Regions from separate parts of the Promicromonospora sp. NPDC019610 genome, predicted to be linked through region 3. Evidence: predicted binding sites of a transcription regulator. Region 3 holds the regulator's gene; each other region holds the start of a gene.

Region 1 (6,773 bases), on a different contig from region 3:
TTAGGGGCATGCACACACGGCACGCTAGCCACACCGTGCCGGACGAGCCTGGCCCTGTTCCTCCCTGCCGCGCAGCGGCTGCTCAGCCGGTGACCAGGTCGTCCCGGGAGGTCGCGGGCAGCTGGGACAGCTCCTGGAACGCCCGCTCGCTCGGACTGGCCGGTTCGGCGCCGTAGACGACGAGCTGGTGTCCGGGCATGGCGGAGACCTCGAAGGCGTCGAAGTCGATCACGAACTCTCCGACGTCGGGATGCCGCAGCGTCTTCTGGTCGTGGGTCTTGGGCACCACCTCGTGCGCCGCCCACAGCTGCGCGAAGAACTCGCTGCCCGCGGTGAGCCGGTCCAGGAGCTCCTTGCGGCGAGCTGTGCCGGCGTACAGGCCCGAGGTGGCGCGCAGGTTGGCCACGCACCCGGTCGCCGCGCGTTCCCAGTCCACGTAGAAGGTGCGGCCCTCGGGGTCGAGAAAGACCATCTCGACCAGGTTCCGAGTCGGGGAGAAGGGCCGGAACAGGTTGGTCGCGAGCCGGTTCATCGCCACGATGTCGAGCAGCGGGTCGAGCACGAAGCACGCCGCTCCGGGCCAGCGCTCCATCAGGCGAGCCAGGGTGGCGTCCACCGACGCCGACGCCGACGCCGGCGACTCGGCGAGGTCGGGTACCCAGGCGATCCGGGCGAGCCCGTAGGCATAGCGCCGTTCGTCGACGGTCAGATCCAGGGAGTGGGCGAGGGCGTCGAGCACCTGCGCCGACGGGTTGGTCTCGCGCCCCTGCTCCAGCCGGGTGTAGTAGTCCACGCTCACCCCGGCGAGCAGTGCCACCTCGTCGCGGCGCAGGCCGGGGACACGCCGTCGTCCCGAGGACGGGAAGGGGAGTGCCTCGACGGAGGCGACCGCCCGCTTGGCCCGGAGGAGATCGCCCAGCTCGCTCATGTTCGCTCCCATCGGACGGGCGACGGTCGCGGCGTTCGGGGTGAACCTCCGCAAGGAGGGTGTCGCACGGTGGTACGTGATGCACCTCCGATCGTAACGGGCTGTGTTCGCCGCGCTGCTACGGCAGGGGCACCGTGACAGAGTCATCCGGTCCGTCGCACAGCCTGGCTGTGCGACTGCCAGGAGAACGGCGACCTGGTTCGGCGCCGGGCCGGCCGTCGAGCATGGGGGCATTCCACCTGACCGGAAGGAAGCCCCCATGAACTCCCTGCCCGCCGACACCGACTCGAACCACGTCCTGCGCAGCGCCACGGACGCCCGCCGTCGCATCCTGGTGAGCAACCCATGACCAAGAAAGCAGCCGAACAGTTCGTCGTGACGGGCGCGACCGTCATGAGGACGCCGAGCACACCGGCCCGTGACAACCTGTACGTGTCGGAGGGCCTCCTGGAGGCCGGTCCCTTCGACGACACGACCGAGGTTGTCGAGGTCAGGGGTGCGTACGCGGTCCCGCTCATGGTGGACAGCGCCGTGGCACGACGGCCCCCCACGCAACGGCATGCCTACGACCTGATCCCCGGTAACCCTGCCACGTTCGCGCTCGTACGCCGCGGCGTCGCGGAGTCGCAGATCCGCCACATGCTCGTGGTCCACCCGGCGGACCTGGCCGCGGTCTATGTGTCCGGGCACCTCGAAGCGTGCGACGGCCGGCCGACCCGTCCCGCGGGCGTGGATCTGGCCGACCCGCTGGTGCGCGAGACCTGGGTCGGGACCTGGGTGGACCCGGCCCGGGGCCTGGAACAGCACCTGATGCCCGATGGACGCTACGCGGAGACCAGGAACGGGCGCGCAGATGCCTACACGGGCCGGTACTGGGTTCGGGACAGTCGGATCACCTACCTCGACGACTCCGGTTTCTGGGCCTTCGGCGAACTCCTGGACGACACTCTGCATCACGCCGGGTTCGTGATGAACCGGCGCTGAGGGCGACCGGCCGAGCGGTGTCGGAGCGGACGCACGTGTTGGCCGGGGTCGAGCTCCTCAGGTCGGCGTCGACCCGGGCGTCATGGCGAGGCCGCGCACGGCGCGTGCGACGGCGGGGCGCAGATCAAGGGTGGGGTCGACGGTGAGCCGGTGCAGGAGCAGCCCCTCGCCGAGCGCCATGAGGGCCCGGGTCGCCGGCACGGGGTCGGCGATGCCGGCATCGGTCACGATCTGTTCGGTCCACCGTTCGAACTCGCGGCGCTGCCGACGCAGCGGCTCGCTCAGCTCGGGATCGCCGGCGAGGTCGAGGAAGAGGGCGTACCGCGCGCGGGTGCGGGCGGCGAACGGGCCGGTCTGTCGTTCGAGCAGGGCGCACAAGCCCTCGATCAGCCCGTCGGGTCCCGTGACCTCAGCCGGCGCGGCCGGGTCGAAGTCCGCGCGCTCGTGCTCGGCGATCCAGTCGACCACCCCACCGAGCAGCGCCCGGCGGGTGCGGAACCAGTTCGAGGTCGACCCCGGGGGGAGGCCCGCCCGGGTGTCGACCCGGGCATGGCTGAGCGCACGCAGGCCCTCGGCGCCGAGCAGCTCCACGGCTGCCTCGAGGGCGCGCTCCCGGGTCGCCGCGGGCATGGACACTCCTTGTCGAGAGTTCTACTATGAACATAGTAGTGCACCGCCCGAAAGGTCTCGTCATGTCCGCGTCCGAGCCTCGCCCCAGTCCTTCCGTCGCCGCCTCGGGGTGGTCACCGCCCCTGCCGAAGGCTCCCGGCTTCGACCATCTCGTCGTCGATACGCCCGGCCTGCGCTCTCATGTCGCCGCCATCGGCGAGGGCGAGCCGGTGGTGCTGCTGCACGGCTTCCCCCAGCACTGGTGGCAGTGGCACGCCGTGGCCCCGGTCCTCGCCGCGCGCGGCTACCGCGTCCTGTGCCCCGACCTGCGCGGAGCCGGCTGGACCGTTGCCGACGACCCCCGGGTCGAACGCGAGACCCGGCTACGTGACCTGCTGACCCTGTTCGACGCCCTGCACATCGAGCGGGCCCACCTCGTCTCGCACGACATGGGCGCCATCACCGCCATGCAGCTGAGCTACGACCACCCCGACCGCGTCCGGACCGCGGTCGAGCTCGCCGTCCCACCCGGCTTCATGACGTTCAGCCCGAAGGTCCTCCCCGGCTTCCGGCACCTGCCCCCGTTCATCTGGCACCGCCCCGGCGCTTCGCTGCGCGCCCTCTTCTCCGCGGCGTACGTCGCCCGCCCGATGTCGGAGGCAACCGTCGAGGCCCACCTCGCCCCGATGCGCCGGCCTGAAATCGACGGCGCGGTGCGCCCCCTCACCCGCGGCATGATCCTGCCCGAGGCCATGCGCCTGATGCGCGGCGTCTACCGCCGCCGACGGCTCACGGTGCCGACGCTCTTCGTGTTCGGCCGCAGCGACCGTCCCTGGACCGAGGAGGTCATGGGGCGCGTCTGCCGCCGTCCGGAGCGGTATGCGGACCGTGCCGAGTTCGCCTACGTCGACGACGCGGCGCACTTCATCACCGACGACGCCCCGGCTGCGGTCGCCGGCCTCGCGCTCGACTGGTTCGACAAGGCCGCGTGACGGGACGGCGCCCGTCGTGCGGCCGTGCGCGCCGCCCACCTCGGGCCGACACCCGGGCGGGTGAGCTGCGCGGGCGTGGTCCGGGCAGGGCCCCGGACCACGCCCGCTCGATGGTGGTCAGGACTCGGTGGTGGTCAGGACTCGATGCTGGTCAGGACTCGATGGACTGTCGGTCCCCGGAGCCCTGGCCGATGGATGTCGTACCGCCGGTGTGAGCGACCTCGATCCTCCGCGGCTTGGCTTCCTCGCTGACGGGGATGGTCAGCGACAGGACGCCGTCGGTGTACGAGGCGGAGATCTGGTCGAGCGCGAGCCCGCGGCCCACCGTGAGCTGGCGGGCGAACGTGCCCGTGGGGCGCTCCCGGACCAGCCACTGCGCGTCGTCGCCCGAACGCTGCGTGCGTTCGGCGCGGACCGTCAGGGTGCGGTCCTCGACGGAGACGTCGATGGTGCCGGGGTCGACTCCCGGTAGGTCCATGGACAGCACGTAGTGGTCGCCGGTGCGGAACAGGTCCATCGGCAGGGTGCCGGACTGCCGTGCGTTGCTCGCGAACGAGCTGAACAGCCGGTCCATCTCCTGGAACGGGTCCCAATAGGTAGCCATTGCGCATCACCTCCCATGCTGATGCGGTCCTGGCCCCTCCAGGACCGCGGCGCTCGACGGCGGTGGGCGCCGCCGTCCGGCTACATCTCCTTTTTTAGCACTCTCGACGTGCGAGTGCCAAGAGCGCGTTCGGCTCGCGCACGACAGGGCTGCGCCACGGGCAACCGACCGGGCCGACGGGTGCGGTTGTCAGGCTGATCCGGAACCGGCTGGGCCGAGCTTCGTCGTCGCGACGGCGCCGAGCGCCGTGAAGTAGGCGTCGAGCAGGGGCCGCAGCTTCGAGTCGGGTGTGCGGGCCCACTCCTGCCAGGCGAGGTCTGCGGCGGCGATCGCGGCGGCCGCGAGGGCGTGCGCGGCGCGGTCGTCGGCGACGCGCCCTCGCAGCACGTCGGCGACCGCCGACTGCTCGGTGCGCCGTTGGGAGGCCAGGTGCGCCTTGAGCGCGGGGACATCGGTGATCATGCGGATCCGTGCCCGCAGTGCGTCCCCGCGCGTGTCGGCCATGTCGATCATCGACTCGGCCGCCCTGCGGATGATGGTCCACACGGTGGTGCCGGGCTCGGCCGCGTCGGCGCTCTCGGCGATGCGCCGCGCGAAGGCGCCGCGTGCGGCGGCACCGCGTGCGGCGGAGACCACCGCGTCCTCCTTCGACGCGAAGTAGCGGAAGAAGGTCGCGCGCGAGACGCCGATGCCGTGTGCGATCTCGTTGGCCGTGACCTCGTCGAAGCCGTGCTCGGCGCAGAACGTGGCGGCGGCGTCCGCGAACTCGGCGCGCAGGATCTCGCGGCTGCGATCGCGCACTTCATTGACCATGACCCAAAGTCTACAGGGTGATACGTTATCTGCGACATGAGACAGCGTCTCGCATCCGCGAGACACGACCGGAAGAGACGAACGACCGATGACCCAGACACCGACCCGGGACATCCCCCTTGCCTCCGCCGACGGCGGGACGCGTGGAGTCGGAGGTGATAGCGCTCGTCGGCGCGGCTCGCGGGCGATCCTCGCCGTGCTCGCTTTCGCAGGCCTGGGAGCGTCGTTCATGCAGACGATCCTTGTTCCGATCCAGGGCGAGCTGCCGGAGCTCCTGAACACCACCCGGGACAACACCGCGTGGGCGATCACCGCGACCCTGGTGGCGGCCGCCGTCTGCACGCCCGTGGCGGGACGGCTCGGCGACATGTTCGGCAAGCGTCGTGTCGCCATGGCGCTCCTGCTGCTGCAGGCGGTCGGTGCGGTCCTCGCCGCGCTCTCGAACGACGTGGTGACCCTGGTCGTCGCGCGGGCGCTGCAGGGCATGGCGGCCGGCGTCATCCCGTTGGGCATCGCGATCCTGCGCGACGTGCTGCCGCCGCGGAGGCTTGGTTCGGGTATCGCTCTCGTCAGTGCGACGCTCGGGGTCGGCGGTGCGCTCGGCCTGCCGCTGAGCGCGGTCGTGGCGGAGCACCTGGACTGGCACGCCCTGTTCTGGGTGGCGGCCGTGATCGCTCTGCTCGCCTTCGTGGGCTACGCGGTCTTCGTGCCGTCCAGCGCGCTGCGGACGCCGGGGCGCGTCGACTTCGTCGGTGTCGTCGGGCTGTCGCTCGGGCTGGTCGGCGTGCTCGTCGCCGTGTCGCGCGGCGGTGAGTGGGGCTGGGGGGATGCGCGGACCTTGACCCTTCTGGCCGGCGGCGTGGTCGTGCTGTCGATCTGGGGCGTGATCGAGCTGCGCGTGCAGGATCCGCTCGTCGACCTGCGGGTCAGTGCGCGCCGGCCGGTGCTGCTCACGAACCTGGCCTCGGTCGCGATGGGCTTCGCGCTCTTCGCGTCGAGCGTGGTCCTTCCGCAGCTGCTCGTGCTGCCGCGGGCGACCGGCATCGGGCTGGGGCTGACGCTCACGGTCGCGGCGCTCGTCCTCGCGCCCTCGGGGCTGGCGATGATGGCGATGTCTCCCGTCGCCGGCAAGGTCGAGCAGCGCTGGGGTGCGAAGGTGCTGCTCATCATCGGTGCCGCGGTGCTCGCCCTTGCCTACGGGCTCGCGCTGGTCTTCCACGCCGAGGCGTGGCAGATCCTCGTCGTCAACGTCGTGCTCGGCGTGGGCGTCGGCCTCGGCTACGCGGCGATGCCCGCGCTCATCATGCAGGCGGTGCCGGGGCGCGAGACGGGCGCCGCGAACGGGCTCAACGCGCTCATGCGCTCGCTCGGCACGAGCATCGCCTCGGCGGTCGCCGGCGCAGTCCTGGCCCTGTCCGTCACGACGGCAGGCGGCGTGGCCGGGCCGAGCGAGGGCGGTTTTCTGCTCACGCTCACGCTCGGGCTGGGCGCGGCGGTCGTCTGCGTGGTCGTCGCCACGTTCATCCCTCGCCCGCAGGCGGATCAGGCGGATCAGTAGGAGCCGGGAGCGGCCCGGCAGCCGGCTCCCGGGGTGGCGCAGGGAGCGACTGGTCGCTCAGCGCTCAGCCGGGCGCCGGCTCGCCGGTGCCGTAGCGGGCCAGGAAGGTGGCGACCGCCTCGTGGGCGACGGCGTCCAGCTCCTCGGCCGGGTAGCGTGCCGCGCCGCCGGTCAGGGTGAGGCGGTTCAGCGGCGCCGCCAGGGTGAGCCAGGTGAGCTGCTCGGCGGCCACCTCCGGGTGGTCCACCCGCAGCAGGCCGCGGCCGGCCAGGTGTCGCAGGGCGT
Region 2 (6,773 bases), on a different contig from region 3:
CGGGCGAGCTGCTGGTGGCCGTCCTGACCGACGACGCCGCCTACGTGGCCGAGCCCTCGATCCGCGTACGTGACCGGCAGCTCGCCGAGCGGCTCGAACGGCTGGGCTGGGTGGTGGCGCAGGTGTGGTCCGCGGCCGCGTTCCTGGACCCTGACTCGGAGGCCGAGCGGGTGCGCCGCGTGGTGCTCGCAGTCCGGGACGCCCGGGTCGGCCTGTCCGGGGGCGTGCCCCCGGCGGCGGAGCTGATCGTCCCGCAGGTCCTGGACGACTAACCGCTCATCGACCCCGTTGAGTGCTGGGTATTTGCGGTGTCGAAACGTTCCGAGAGCGCAAATATCCAGCACTCAACGGGGTGGTGTGCGGTTCGGGCGACAATGGTGCGGTGAGCGAGTCCGAGAACCGACCTGCAGAACCCGCACCGGCTGGCGCGACGTCCCGGCGCCGCGGGCCCCGGCGGGCCGTGCGGCGCGGGACCGAGCGGGAGGCCGTGCTCGGTGTGAGCGCGGACGAGCGTCCGGCCGGCTGGGGCGAGGGGTCCGACGGCGGTCCCGGCTCGTCCGACGGCGGGCACGGCTCGAACGACGACCAGCTCCGCAGTGACGTCCCGCCGCACTGGGGCTGACGGGCTCGGCGGGTGGTTGACGGGCCCGGCGAGTGGGGCGACGGCTCGGCGGATGCCGTGCCGCCGACGCTGCGCCACGTGATCGGCAGCGCCGCGCGGGCGACCGAGCCGCGCGAGCGACCGCGACCGCCGTGCTGGCCGGTCAGTTGGAGCGTGCGTCCGACGGCGTGCCGGCCTGGACCCGGAGCAGATCGCGGATCTCGGTGAGCAGCACGACCTGCTCGTCGAGGGCCTCCTCGACCGCCTCTTCCTCGGCGGACTTCTTGCGCAGCTCGCTCAGCTTCCGGATCGGGAGGATCACGAAGAAGTAGATGGCCGCCGCGATCAGCAGGAACATGATCAGGCCCTGGATGAACAGGCCGATCTGGAACTTGGTCTCGTCACCCTGCCAGTTCGGGACGTAGAACGCGATCTCGCTGAAGTTGGGTGCACCCACGAGCCACCCGATGAACGGCATGATGACGCCGTCGACGAGGCCGCTGATGACCCCGGAGAAGGCCGCGCCGATGACGACGGCGACCGCGAGATCGAGCACGTTGCCGCGTGTGATGAATTCCTTGAAGCCGTTGAACAGGTCGCGCATGGATCCCCCTGGGTATCTCAAGTCGGTGTGGGTCGGCGTTGGCCGGAACCTCGACGGAGATTGTGGTGGAAATTCCGGTTAAGCGCATGTCGAAGTGGACATTCGTTCTGAATGAGCAGTGCCGCTTCTGGTGAAGAGTCCACGGTGAACACTGCGCCCCGGCTACGGCACCAGCACCGCCGTCACCGAGCCCCAGCCCGAGACCGCTGACAGCTCCGGGGCCTCCTCCGGAGTCACCGCGACGAGCGTGACCGGCCCCTCGCCGTCCGACACGGGTCCGAGCAGCCCGCCGGCGTCCTTCGGCTCGCGCCCGGCAGGTACGGGCAGCACGCGGGCGCCCCGGGCGAGGTACCGGGGCTCGCCGTCCGGTTCGCTGCCCGACGTCGTCCCGGCGAGCAGGTCCACGCGGTCGCCGGGACGCAGCAGGGCGGCGACAGCGTCGTCGGACAGGCGGACCGGTACCACCACCGTGCCGCGCGGGGCTGCGGCGGAGACGCCGTCGTCGGACACGAGGGAGGTGTGCAGCGGAGCGCCCTCCGGCAGCCCGACGACGGCGGCGCGGCCCAGCACCGCCCGCACCGAGTGCAGGGCGCCGGGCGGGGCGAGGTCGGCCGCGACGGCGCGCACGGCGACATCTGCCCTGGTCAGCTGGGTTCCGGGCGCCACGGCGCGCGCGGTGACGGCGACGTCGACCGTCGGGGGTGGCGGCGGCCTCAGGAGGTGCACCGTCAGGGTCGCGGCGAGGCCGAACAGGGCGGCCGCGAGGGCGAACCGCCAGCGCCACAGGATCCGCCGGGCCTGCCGGGACGCCGGAGAACCGGGTCGGCCCCGACGAGACAGGCCTGGCCGGGACAGCAGCACGGCGAGGCCGGCCCGTGGCGGCCGGTGCGATGTGCCGGCCCGGTTCCACGAGGTGCTTGAGTCAGCGTCGCGCGTCGCAGCCCGTGCGCCCCACGGCGTGCGCTGTCCGGTGCCGCGCGGTGCGCCGTGGCGTGCGGCCGGCTCGGCGAGCGTCTCGAGAAGTCCCATGCGGCCGACGTTAGGCAGACGGCGCCGGGGTGCGGGGCCGCCGTCGGGCGAGCTGTGCACAAGGACGCGAGAACCGTGCCTGTGGTCGGGCTCGAACACCCGGAATCTCGTCCGGCGTGCCGGTCCTCACGGGGCGGAACTTCAGAACGGCCGCCCCGCCGCGTGCGCTTCCCTGAACATCCGCTGGCGCAGCACGTGTTGCCCTGCCCTGAGCACGGCACATTGCTCCACGGTCGGCAGTCAGCACTGAGATCGGCACAGGCCTGTGCCGATCTCGATGCAAGCTGCCGACCGCGGCAAGGGCGCCGTGGCGAACTGCCGATCTCGCTCGCGCATCCTGGCCGGTCGCCGACCGCGGCAGGTGCGCCTCAGGTCAGGCGGAGGCGGCCTTCGAGGAGCTGGACCCGCTCGACGAGGAGGACGACGAGCTGGACGAGCTCGACGACGACCCGGAAGAGCCCGAGCCCGAGCCCGAGTCCGAGGAAGAGGACGAGGACGACGAGCCCGACGAGGACTCCGACTTGCCCGCCTTCACCGTGCTGCTCGTCGACGTGCTCCGCGAGTCGGTGCGGTAGAAGCCCGAACCCTTGAAGGTGACGCCCACGGAGCTGAACACCTTGCGCAGGTTGCCTTGGCACTCCGGGCAGACGGTCAGCGACTCGTCGGTGAACTCCTGGTGGATGTCGAACGCGTGGCCGCAGTCGGCACACCGGTACGCGTAGGTGGGCACGTGCACTCCTCTGGGACGTCAGGGCGGCCGGGGCGTCGCGCGCTCACAGGACCGTCGCCTGGCACTCGGGGTTTCCGAGTGCCAATAGTAACGGTCGAGCGGCGGGGGATAGTCCCAGGATCTCCCGAGGCTGTTCACCCAAGCGCGTTCACCCAAGCCCTGGGGCGGACGGTAGTCTCCACTGCGTGTCCGCGACCACTCCCGCCGAGCCAGTAGAGCCCGTCGAAAAAGCCCCGTCCACCGGTGCACGGCCCGCCAAGCGCCGTCGGACTCGCACCACCCGTGTCCGCCAGTTCCTGGTCGGAACCACGGTCGTCGTCCTGCTGGCGCTGGTCGCCGTGACGACCTTCGGATGGCTCACCGCACGCCGTCCGCTGCCGGAGCACTCCGGGGAGGTGCAGGTCGAGGGGCTGAGCGCGGACGTGCGGGTGAGCCGCGACGCCCAGGGCGTGCCGCAGATCTACGCCGACACCGCCGAGGACCTGTTCCGCGCGCAGGGCTACGTGCACGCGCAGGACCGCTTCTTCGAGATGGACTACCGCCGCCACGTGACCGCGGGCCGGCTGGCCGAGCTGGTCGGCAACAACCCGGACGCGATCCAGGCCGACATGGTCACGCGCACCTTCGGCTGGCGGCACGTCGCCGAGGAGGAGTTCAACATCCTCGACGACGAGACCCGGCAGTACCTCCAGGCCTACGCGGACGGCGTGAACGCCTACCTCGAGAACCGCAGCCCGGGCGAGACGGCCGTGGAGTACACGGTGCTCGACGTCAGCGTCGAGGTGAACGAGCCCGAGCCGTGGGACCCGATCGACTCGCTGGCCTGGCTCAAGGCCATGGCCTGGGACCTGCGCGGCAACTACGACGACGAGCTCGACCGGGCGCTGGCCTACAGCACGCTGGACGACGCCTCGCGCGTGGCGGAGCTGTTCCCCTCCTACTCCGGCACCGGGAACGCGCCGATCCTCGACGCGGCCGAGGCGGGGGCGCAGGCGAACGCCCCGGCGGGCACCGAGACGGCGTCCGCCACCCAGGAGGTCTACGGGAGCGCGGACCTCGCCGACGCCCTCGCGTCGGCGCAGAAGGCGCTCGACGCCGTGCCGGTGCAGATCGCGCGCGGTGAGGGCACGGGCTCGAACTCGTGGGTGGTCTCGGGGCAGTACACGGAGTCGGGCAAGCCGCTGCTGGCCAACGACCCGCACCTCGACCTCGCCGCGCCCGGCATCTGGGCGCAGGTCGGCCTGCACTGCAACCAGGTGGGCCCGGAGTGCCCCTACGACGTGGCCGGCTTCTCGTTCTCCGGCTTCCCGGGCGTGATCATCGGCCACAACGCCGACATCTCCTGGGGTCTGACCAACATGGGCGCCGACGTCACCGACTTCTTCATCGAGCGCGTCCGCAACGACACGTACCTGCGTGGCGCGGACGAGTGGGTCCCGATGGAGAAGGAGACGGAGGTGATCCGGGTCGACGGCGGCAGCCCGGTCGACCTGGAGGTCCGGCGCACGGTGCACGGCCCGATCGTCTCGACCGTGATGGACGAGGCGCAGATGGACGCCGTGCGCAGCTCGCCCACGGAGACCGGCACCGAGCTGGGTCAGTACGAGATCTCGCTGCAGTGGACGGCGCTCCAGCCCGGGCACACCGCGGACGCCGTGTTCGCGATGAACCGCGCCAAGACGCCGGCGGACATGAAGGCGGCGGCCGCGAAGTTCGAGGTGCCGGCCCAGAACATCGTGTTCGCCACGACCGACGGGCACATCGGCTACCAGGCGCCGGGCAAGATCCCGGTGCGCGCGAGCGTCCCCGGCGCCGTCGAGTCGGACGGCACCTGGCCGCGTCCCGGCTGGGACGCCCGCTACGACTGGACCGGCTACGTGGACCCGGCGCAGATGCCCGGCGTGGTGGACCCGAAGGAAGGGTTCATCGTCGCGGCGAACCAGGCGGTGCTGCCCGGCGGCAACGGCCCGTTCCTCAGCCGCGACTGGGACTACGGGTACCGCTCGGAGCGCATCCGCACCCTGATCACCGACCGGATCGCGGAGGGCCGCAAGCTGACGGCCGCCGACATGTCCGAGTTCCAGATGGACCAGTGGAGCGTGTTCGCCGACACCCTGGTGCCCGTGCTCCTCGAGGTGGAGCTCCCGGCGGGCTACGACTCGGACGGCCAGGCCCTCCTGGCCGACTGGGACAGGTCCATGGACGAGGACTCGGCCGCGGCGGCCTACTTCGCGGCGGTCTGGCGCAACCTCCTGCGCACCACCTTCAACGACGAGCTGCCGGAGTCCATGTGGCCCGACGGCGGCAGCCGCTGGCTCGCCGTCATCCAGGGCATGCTCGACAACCCGAACGACGCCTTCTGGGACGACCAGTCCACGGTGGCGGTCGTCGAGAGCCGGGACCAGGTGCTGACGGAGGCGCTGGTCAGCGCCCGCCAGGACCTCACGGTCGAGCTCGGCAAGGACACCAGCGACTGGGAGTGGGGCACGCTGCACCAGCTCCGCCTGCAGCACCTGGTGCTCGGCGGGTCCGGCGTCCCGGCCCCGATCTCGACCTACATGAACCCGGCCCCGGTCAAGGTCGGCGGCGGCTCCTCGATCGTGAACGCGACGTCCTGGGACGCGGCCAGCGGCAGCTTCGAGGTGACCAGCGGCCCGTCGATGCGCATGGTCGTCGACCTCGCCGACCTGGACGCGTCCACCTGGGTGGTCGTGACCGGCACGTCGGCGCACCCGGCGTCGCCGCACTACGACGACCAGCTCGGCGCGTGGGCGGCCGGGGAGACCTTCCCGTGGCCGTTCACCACCGAGGCCGTGGGGCGCGCCTCCGAGGACGAGCAGACCCTGACGCCGTAGCGGCGTCGGTCCGCTCCGCTGCTCGACCAGCGCGCCGGCGTCAGCCCAGCCAGCGCCAGTCGGTCGTGGTGGCGACGGCGTGGACCGGGATGTCGTGCTCCTCGCGCGGCAGCGGGTGGTCCGCGGCGTCGTACACCTCCTCGGGGAAGACGACGGCGACGACCTTCGCGCCCGGCCGCAGGTGGGTCAGGGCGCGGTCGTACCAGCCGCCGCCCTGCCCGAGCCGCACCCCGCGGGTGTCGACGGCGAGGGCGGGCGCCAGGACCACGTCGGCCAGCTTGACGGCGTCCGTGCCCAGCGCGGGGCCGCCGGGCTCCGGCGGACGGCCCGGGGCGCGCTCCAGCAGGTCGTCCGGGCCCGTGTAGTCGGCCCAGTCGCGGGCGAGCCCGGCGCCGAGCACCGGCAGCAGCGCGCGGACGCCGCGGCCCGCGAGGCGGTCCAGGAGCGGCAGCATGCCGGGCTCTGCGCTGCGGGCCGCGTACGCCGCGACGCACCCGGCGTCGCGCACCTCGGGGATGGACTCGATGACGTCGGCGAACATCTCCGCGGCCTCCGCCCGGCGCCGGGCCGACCGCAGGCCGCGCTGGGCGCGGATCGCGCGGCGGAGCTCCTCCTTGGCGTCGCCCGTCTCCATCCCGGGGTGGACGGGGTAGGGCTGTGGCGTCGGAACAGAGATGCCGCTCATGACCGCTATTGTGCCAAGACTCCGAGACTGGATTGTTACGAACGGCGCACGAAGAAGGCGAGAACATGACCGAGCGGCTGCTCGACGGGTCAGAGGCCACCGAGCGTGGTAGACCCTCCTCCAGCGGGGGAAACCTCGCGGGGCGTGGCAGGGGGCGAACGATGTTGCCGTCGAGTAGGTCGGACGTGCCGGAAGGCACCACGGGAAAGTTTGTGAAGGGGTGGACGGTGGCCAAGCCATGGCCGGTGACGCTGCGTGAGGACACGCCG
Region 3 (6,773 bases):
CTTGGCGGCACGGTCCCCGCGCCACACCACGACGGACCGCTCGGCCTGCCAGGGGATGATCGCGTCCACCCCGGTCTCCGTGGCGGCCTCGATCGCCATCTCGTCGCGGTCGCCCTTGGCGAGGGCCTGCACGAGCGTCACGACGACGTCGGGCACGGGCTCGACGACGGCCTGCTCGACGCGCAGGTGCACCTCGGCGCCGTGCACGGCCTCGACGACGGTCCGCAGGCGCACGCCCGCGCCGTCGACCACGTCGATCCGCTCCCCCGGCCCGCGCCGCTGGACGACGCCGGCGTGCCGGCCCTCGGCGCCGTCGAGCACGTACAGCGCACCCGCGCCGTACTCGGACAGCGGGTGGGCGGCGGACGCCTCGGCGAGAAAGACTGGCGCGCTCATCGGTGCGCGGTCAGCGCCCGCTGAGCTTGTCGCGCAGGCGCGAGAAGACGCCGCCCTGGACCGTCGCGAGCCGCGGCTCGGGCCGCTCCTCGCCGCGCAGCGCCGCGAGCTGCTGCATCAGCGCGGTCTGCTCCTCGTCGAGGCTCGTGGGGACCTGGACCTCGATGTGCACGTTGAGGTCGCCGCGCCCGTTGGAGTGCAGGTGCCCCACGCCGAGGCCCTTGAGGGTCATGACCTGGCCGGGCTGCGTGCCGGGGCGCAGGTCGATCTCCTGGAGGCCGTCCAGCGTGTCGAGCTCGAGCACGGTGCCGAGGGCGGCCGCCGTCATCGGCACCTGGAGGGTGCAGTGCAGCTCGTCGCCGCGCCGCACGAACGTGTCGTGCGCGCGCTCGCGGATCTCCACGTACAGGTCGCCGGCGGGGCCGCCACCGGGGCCCACCTCGCCCTGAGCGGAGAGCTTGATGCGCGTGCCGGTGTCGACGCCGGCGGGGACGTTGACCGCGACGGTGCGCCGCGAGCGCACGCGGCCCTCGCCGGAGCAGTCGGTGCAGGGCTCGGGGATCACCGTGCCGAAGCCGCCGCAGGCGGAGCACGGCTGGTTGGTCATGACCTGGCCGAGGAACGAGCGGGCGACGCGCTGCACGGAGCCGCGGCCCTGGCAGACGTCGCAGGTGCGGGCGTGGGTGCCCGGCCGCGCGCCGTCGCCGCCGCAGGTGTTGCAGACCACCGCGGTGTCGACCTGGATCTCGCGCTTGGCACCGAACACGGCCTCGGCGAGGTCGAGGTCGAGGCGCACGAGCGCGTCGTTGCCGCGCCGCGCGCGCGGGACCGGGCCGGTCGGCTGCCCGCCGCCGAAGAAGGTCTCGAAGATGTCCTGGAACCCGAACCCGGCGCCGAACCCGCCGCCCGCGCCGCCGCCGGGCGACGTCGGGTCCACACCCATGTCGTACTGCTGGCGCTTGTCGGGGTTGGACAGCACCTCGTACGCGCGCGCGACGTCCTTGAACCGGTCCTCGCCCGCGTCGCCGGCCACGTCCGGGTGCAGCTCGCGGGCCAGCTTGCGGTATGCCTTCTTGATCTGCTCGGGCGAGGCGTCGCGCGGAACACCGAGAATCTCGTAGTAGTCGGTCACAGGTCTCTCTTCGTGATGAGGTGAGTAGTCAGCTGGGCAGCACTCGCGACAGGTAGCGCGCGACGGCGCGGACCGCGGCGATGGTGCCCGGATAGTCCATACGGGTGGGGCCGATCGAGCTCAGGATCGCGACGGTGTCGCCGTCGGACGAGCCGTAGCCGGACGTGACGACGGAGGTCTCCGCCAGTCCCGCCAGCCGGTTCTCGTGTCCGATGCTCACCGCCACCTTGGCGTCGTCGGTCATGTCGGTGAGGAGGCCGAGCAGGACGACCTGCTCCTCGAGCGCCTCCAGGACGGGCCGCAGGCCCTGCTCGAAACGCATGCCGGAACGTGCCAGGTTGGCCTGGCCGGTCAGGACGATCCGCTCCTCGCTCTCCTCGGCGAGCGCGGCGGTGACCACCTCGGCCACAGCCGTCGCCAGGGGGCGGTGCTCGGCCGGCATCGCCTCGGCGACCCCGGCGAACGCGTCACCGAGGTCGGCGAGCCGGCGGCCGGCGGTCGCCGCGTTCAGGCGGGCGCGCAGCTCGCCGAGCGTGCCGTCGTCCAGGTCGACGGGCACGTCGAGGAAGCGCTGCTCCACCCGGCCGGTGTCCGTGATGACGACGACGAGGAGCCGCCCCTCGGCGGTCGGCACGAGCTCCAGGTGCCGCAGCCCGGACCGCCGCAGCGACGGGTACTGGACCACGGCGACCTGGCCGGTGAGCTGGGCGATGAGCCGCCCGGCGCGGGCCACGACGTCGTCCAGGTCGACCGCCTCGGACAGGAAGGTCTCGATGGCCCGCCTCTGCGGGACGGACAGCGGCCGCACCTCGGCGAGCTGGTCCACGAAGAGGCGGTAGCCCTTGTCGGTGGGGATGCGCCCCGCCGAGGTGTGCGGCTGGGCGATGAGCCCGGCCTCCTCCAGGGCGGCCATGTCGTTGCGGACCGTGGCCGGGGAGACGCCGAGCTGGTGGCGCTCCGTGAGAATGCGCGAACCGACGGGCTCCCGTGTGCGGACATAGTCCTCCACGATGGCCCGCAGGACATCGAGTCTGCGTTCCTCGCTCACCGCGCTCACCTCCGTCCCCAGGTAGAACGTCCGGGACGTGCACCCGGGTTCCGGCCCGCTCACCGACACTGCCTTCCAGCACTCTCACCGACCGAGTGCCAATCTTACGCGGCACGCGCCACCCGCCGGGTCGCCGACCCGCCGCTTGCCCCGCACACCCGGGCCGGCCGCGCCGTCCCGCCCCGGCAAACACGCGCCTGACCTGCATGTCCTACCGTTCGCCGAGGGCTGAGCACCGAGCATAGGGCGATGCCTTAGGCGCGCCCACCCCGCATCGCGAACCCGACGCGAAAGATGCGGCGACCGCCCGATCCGCGCGACGTACCTCACAGACGAACCTGGAATCACCGCCGGCGAGGGGCCGGCGGTGACACCGGGAGGAACCACCATGTTCGGTTTTTCGGACTACGCCGAGTACCGCCGCAACGAGCGGGAGCTCGACCAGCGCAACGAGCGGGCCCGCGTGGCCCGGGAGCAGAAGGACGCGGCCCGCCGGCAGGCCGCCGCGCAGCGCACCGCCGAGCGCGGTGCCCGGGCCAAGGCGGCCGACGCCGTCCGGCCGCGGGTCGCCTGATCCCGTAGGGAGGGCGACCGTGCCGGGCGGCGGACAGGCCCGCGAGAGCGGCGGGCCGGCCGACGAGAGGAAACAGAACGACCACGGACCGGCATGGGACGATGAGCCCATGCCGGTCCCCCGTGCCCGCCTGGTGGGCCGAGCCCCCGAGCTCGGCGCGCTCGAGGCCGCTCTCGCCGACGTCCGCTCCGGCGGCAGCCGCACCCTGGTGATCGCCGGCGAGGCCGGGATCGGCAAGACCCGCCTGCTCGACGAGCTCACCTCCCGGGCCGACGGCGCCCACGTGATCGTCGGCCAGTGCGCCGACGAGGGCTCGGGACCGCTCCCCTACGCGGCCCTGGCCGGGCTCCTGAACGGCGTCGTCCGGACGATGGGCCACGAGGCGGTCGTCGCCGCGGCCGGCCCCGCTGCGGGCGCCCTGTCCGCCCTCGCTCCCCAGCTCGTCGCACCCACGCCCGACGCCGGGGCCGACCGAGTCCCCGAGGTCCTCACGGACCTGCTCGCCGGGCTCGCGCGCGAGCGCCCCGTCGTGGTGGTCATCGAGGACCTGCACTGGTCCGACGACGTCACGCGCGCCGTCGCGCTCCGCCTCGCCCGCACCACGCCGCCGGGCCTGCTCCTGCTGCTCACCTACCGCAGCGACGACGTCTCGCGCGCCCACCCCCTGCGCACCGTCATGGCCGAGCTCGACCGGGCCCGCCTCATCACACGCCTCGAGCTGGCCCGCCTGGGCCAGACGGAGATCCGGGAGATGGCGCAGGACCTGCTGGACGCCGGCCTCGACGCCGAGTCGCTCGCCGACCTGGCGGACCGCAGCGAGGGCGTCCCCTTCTACGTCGAGGAGCTGGTCGGCTTCCTCGGCACCGACCTGCCCGACTCGCTGCGCGACATCCTCCTGCTGCGCTACTGGAACCTGAGCCGCGCGGCCCAGGCACTGTGCCGCGTGGTCGCGGCCGCCGGCCCGCGCGTCTGGTACGACGTGCTCGACGACGTCCTCGCGGATCCCTCGACGGGGTCCGGCCCGCGCACCGTCCCCGACGCCGGTCCCGGACCGGACGCCGGCGTCGTCCCGAACACCGGCGTCGAACCGGAGGAGGCGGTCCGCGAGGCGGTCGAGGCACAGGTGCTGGTCGTCACCGAGGTCGGGTACGCGTTCCGGCACGCCCTGGTCCAGGAAGCGGTGTACGCCGAGCTGCTGCCCGGCGAGCGGCGTCGGCTGCACGCCGCCTACGCACGCGCGCTGGAGCAGGCGCTGCACCGGCGCGCCCGGTCGGTCGCGAAGCTGTCCCGCATCGCCGACCACTGGTGGCGCGCCGGGATGCTCGGCAAGGCGCTCGCGGCGGCCGTCGAGGGGCACCGGGCCGCGGCGGATGGGGCGGCGTCGTCCACCGCGGTCGCTCTGGGTGAGCGTGCCCTGGAGCTCTGGGACCAGGTGCCCGACGCCGAGGCCGTGGCCGGCCTGCCGCACCACGAGCTGCTGCGCTCCGTCGCCGAGGCCCTGCGCGGCTCGACCCGGACCGCCCGTGCCCTGGCCGTGGCGCACGAGGCGCTCGACGAATGGCCCGCCGACGACCCGGCGGGACTCGCCGGCATGCTCTCCGACACGGCACTCATCGCGGGCCACGCCGGCTCGGGCGAGGGGCCCGAGCTCATCGAACGGGCCCTGGCGCTCGTCGAGCCCGGCCGGGACGACGTCGTGCGCGGCCAGCTCCTGATGCTGCGGGCGCGCCGCGCGATGCTCGGCGGCCGGCCCAAGGAGGCGATCGAGGCCGCGACGGCCGCCTACGAGGCCGCCCGTGCGATCGGCAACGACGAGGTCATGTCGGTCACGCTGAACCTGCGGGGCGTGAGCCGCGTCCAGCTCGGCGACACCGGCGGCTTCGCGGAGATCGACGCCGGCCGCGAGGCGGCCGGGGACACCTGGCACGGGCTGAGCCGGTACTACGTCAACGGGTCGGACGCCCGGCTCGTCGTGGGCGACTGGACCCGGGCGGCGGAGATCGCCCAGGAGGGGATCGGCGCGGCGCGGCGACACGGCTCGTCCGACTCGACCCGGCTGATGATCGAGGGAAACCTCGCCGAGGCGCAGATCGGGCGCGGCGACTGGGCCGAGGCCGCCGCCTGGTACGAGCGGACGATCCCGCCGATCCACGACAGCGTCTACTCCGCCTACCTCAGCGAGCGCCGGATCTGGCTCATGATGTGGCAGGGCGAGGTGGAGCAGGCGCAGGCCGAGGCGCGCCGCAGGGCCGCGAGCTGGGAGCGGTTCGGGCGCCTGGAGGAGCAGATCAGGTCGCGCACCAGCGTGACGCTGGCGGAGCTCGCGCTGCTGCGCGACGAGCCGGCCGAGGCCCTGGAGCGCATGTCGGTGGTGGTCGCCCCGGACCGCCCGCGCATGCCGGCCTACGACCTGCAGCAGCTCGCGGCGGCGGCCCAGGCGATCGCCCGGCTGCGCTCGGCCGGGCAGGACGTGGCCGACGCTCCCTACCGGGCGGTCCTTGCCCAGTGCGCGCACTGGCCGACGTTCCCGTTGTGGTCGGCACTGTTCGAGGCGGAGCTCGGTACCGGCCCGTGGGCCGCCGTCGCCGACCTGCCCGGTGCCGGGCCCGTGCACCTGCGCCCGTACGCGCTGTCGCGCGAGGGCGCGCGCCTGCTGGAGGCCGGGGACCGGGGCGGTGCCCGGTCGACGCTGGGGTCGGCCGTCGCGGAGGCGGAGAAGATCGGGGCGGGGCTGATCGTCCGGCAGGCGCAGGGGCTTCTCGACCGGGCGGGGCTGGCCGGCACGGCAGGGCCGGCCGGGCGGGCCGGCCTGACCGGCCGGGCCGAGGAGCGGCGTCCTGCCGAGGGGCCGGACGCCGGGACCGACGCGCTCACCGCCCGCGAACGGCAGGTGCTGGCCCTGGTGGCCGAGGGCCTGACGAACGGGCAGATCGCCGAGCGGCTGTTCATCTCGGCCAAGACCGCGTCGGTGCACGTCTCGGCGATCCTCCGCAAGCTGGGCGTCGCAACCCGCACGGAGGCGGCCCTCCGCGCCACCCGCTGACCCCCGCCGGCCCACCCGCCCGCCCTCGTGGAGTGCGGGCTGTCCGCGCCGGATGACACTCCGGGAGCACGGATATCCAGCACTCAACGAGAAGGGCGACCTAGGCTCGCGGCGTGGTCGACGAACGGTATGGAGCCGATGTGCTGTCCCCCCAGTTTCCCGGCGCGCAGCGAGGGCGGCGGCCGACGTCGCAGCCCACGCCCGCCGAGCTGGGCCTCGTGGTCGAGGAGGTCGAGACCGGCTGGGTCGGCGCCGTGGTGCGCGTCGAGAAGTCGGGCGGCATGCACGTGGTGGTCCTGGAGGACCGCCGGGGCCGCACCCGCACCTTCCCGCTCGGCCCGGGATTCTGGGTCGAGGGCAAGCCCGTCGAGCTCACCGCGCCCGTCGTGCACCGCGCCCCCGCGCAGCCCACCCGCACGGCCTCCGGCTCCGTCGCGGTGCACGGCGCCCGGGCGCGCGTCGCCCGCGGCAGCCGCATCTGGGTGGAGGGCAAGCACGACGCCGAGCTCGTGGAGAAGGTCTGGGGCGACGACCTGCGCGTCGAGGGTGTGGTGGTCGAGATGCTCGACGGCGTCGACCA

Evidence for each region. Region 3 encodes HrcA, which represses chaperone genes, less so after heat shock. Its sites were predicted from a motif close to TTNGCACTCGNNNNNNNCGAGTGCNAA; they were not measured.
Region 1: a site for HrcA is predicted at 4,212-4,238, ahead of ACH45N_RS14270 (Hsp20/alpha crystallin family protein). Genes of this name have one in related genera too.
Region 2: a site for HrcA is predicted at 3,023-3,049, ahead of ACH45N_RS22710 (FmdB family zinc ribbon protein). Genes of this name have one in related genera too.

Annotation. Positions count from the first base shown of each region.
Region 1 is NZ_JBIRXX010000002.1:603,897-610,669, forward strand. It holds gene ACH45N_RS14245 (hypothetical protein) at 1-14, opposite strand, end outside; gene ACH45N_RS14250 (helix-turn-helix domain-containing protein) at 83-928, opposite strand; gene ACH45N_RS14255 (Atu4866 domain-containing protein) at 1,274-1,912, shown strand; gene ACH45N_RS14260 (TetR/AcrR family transcriptional regulator) at 1,970-2,542, opposite strand; gene ACH45N_RS14265 (alpha/beta fold hydrolase) at 2,605-3,513, shown strand; gene ACH45N_RS14270 (Hsp20/alpha crystallin family protein) at 3,665-4,117, opposite strand; gene ACH45N_RS14275 (TetR family transcriptional regulator) at 4,307-4,930, opposite strand; gene ACH45N_RS14280 (MFS transporter) at 5,019-6,488, shown strand; gene ACH45N_RS14285 (TetR/AcrR family transcriptional regulator) at 6,553-6,773, opposite strand, start outside.
Region 2 is NZ_JBIRXX010000003.1:331,070-337,842, forward strand. It holds gene ACH45N_RS22690 (hypothetical protein) at 1-272, shown strand, start outside; gene ACH45N_RS22695 (hypothetical protein) at 383-622, shown strand; gene mscL (large conductance mechanosensitive channel protein MscL) at 765-1,205, opposite strand; gene ACH45N_RS22705 (RcpC/CpaB family pilus assembly protein) at 1,368-2,234, opposite strand; gene ACH45N_RS22710 (FmdB family zinc ribbon protein) at 2,608-2,964, opposite strand; gene ACH45N_RS22715 (penicillin acylase family protein) at 3,285-5,819, shown strand; gene ACH45N_RS22720 (5-formyltetrahydrofolate cyclo-ligase) at 5,860-6,504, opposite strand; gene ACH45N_RS22725 (GNAT family N-acetyltransferase) at 6,732-6,773, shown strand, end outside.
Region 3 is NZ_JBIRXX010000004.1:278,298-285,070, reverse strand. It holds gene ACH45N_RS26140 (16S rRNA (uracil(1498)-N(3))-methyltransferase) at 1-396, opposite strand, end outside; gene dnaJ (molecular chaperone DnaJ) at 407-1,528, opposite strand; gene hrcA (heat-inducible transcriptional repressor HrcA) at 1,557-2,576, opposite strand; gene ACH45N_RS26125 (hypothetical protein) at 2,965-3,150, shown strand; gene ACH45N_RS26120 (AAA family ATPase) at 3,260-6,193, shown strand; gene ACH45N_RS26115 (DUF3097 domain-containing protein) at 6,307-6,773, shown strand, end outside.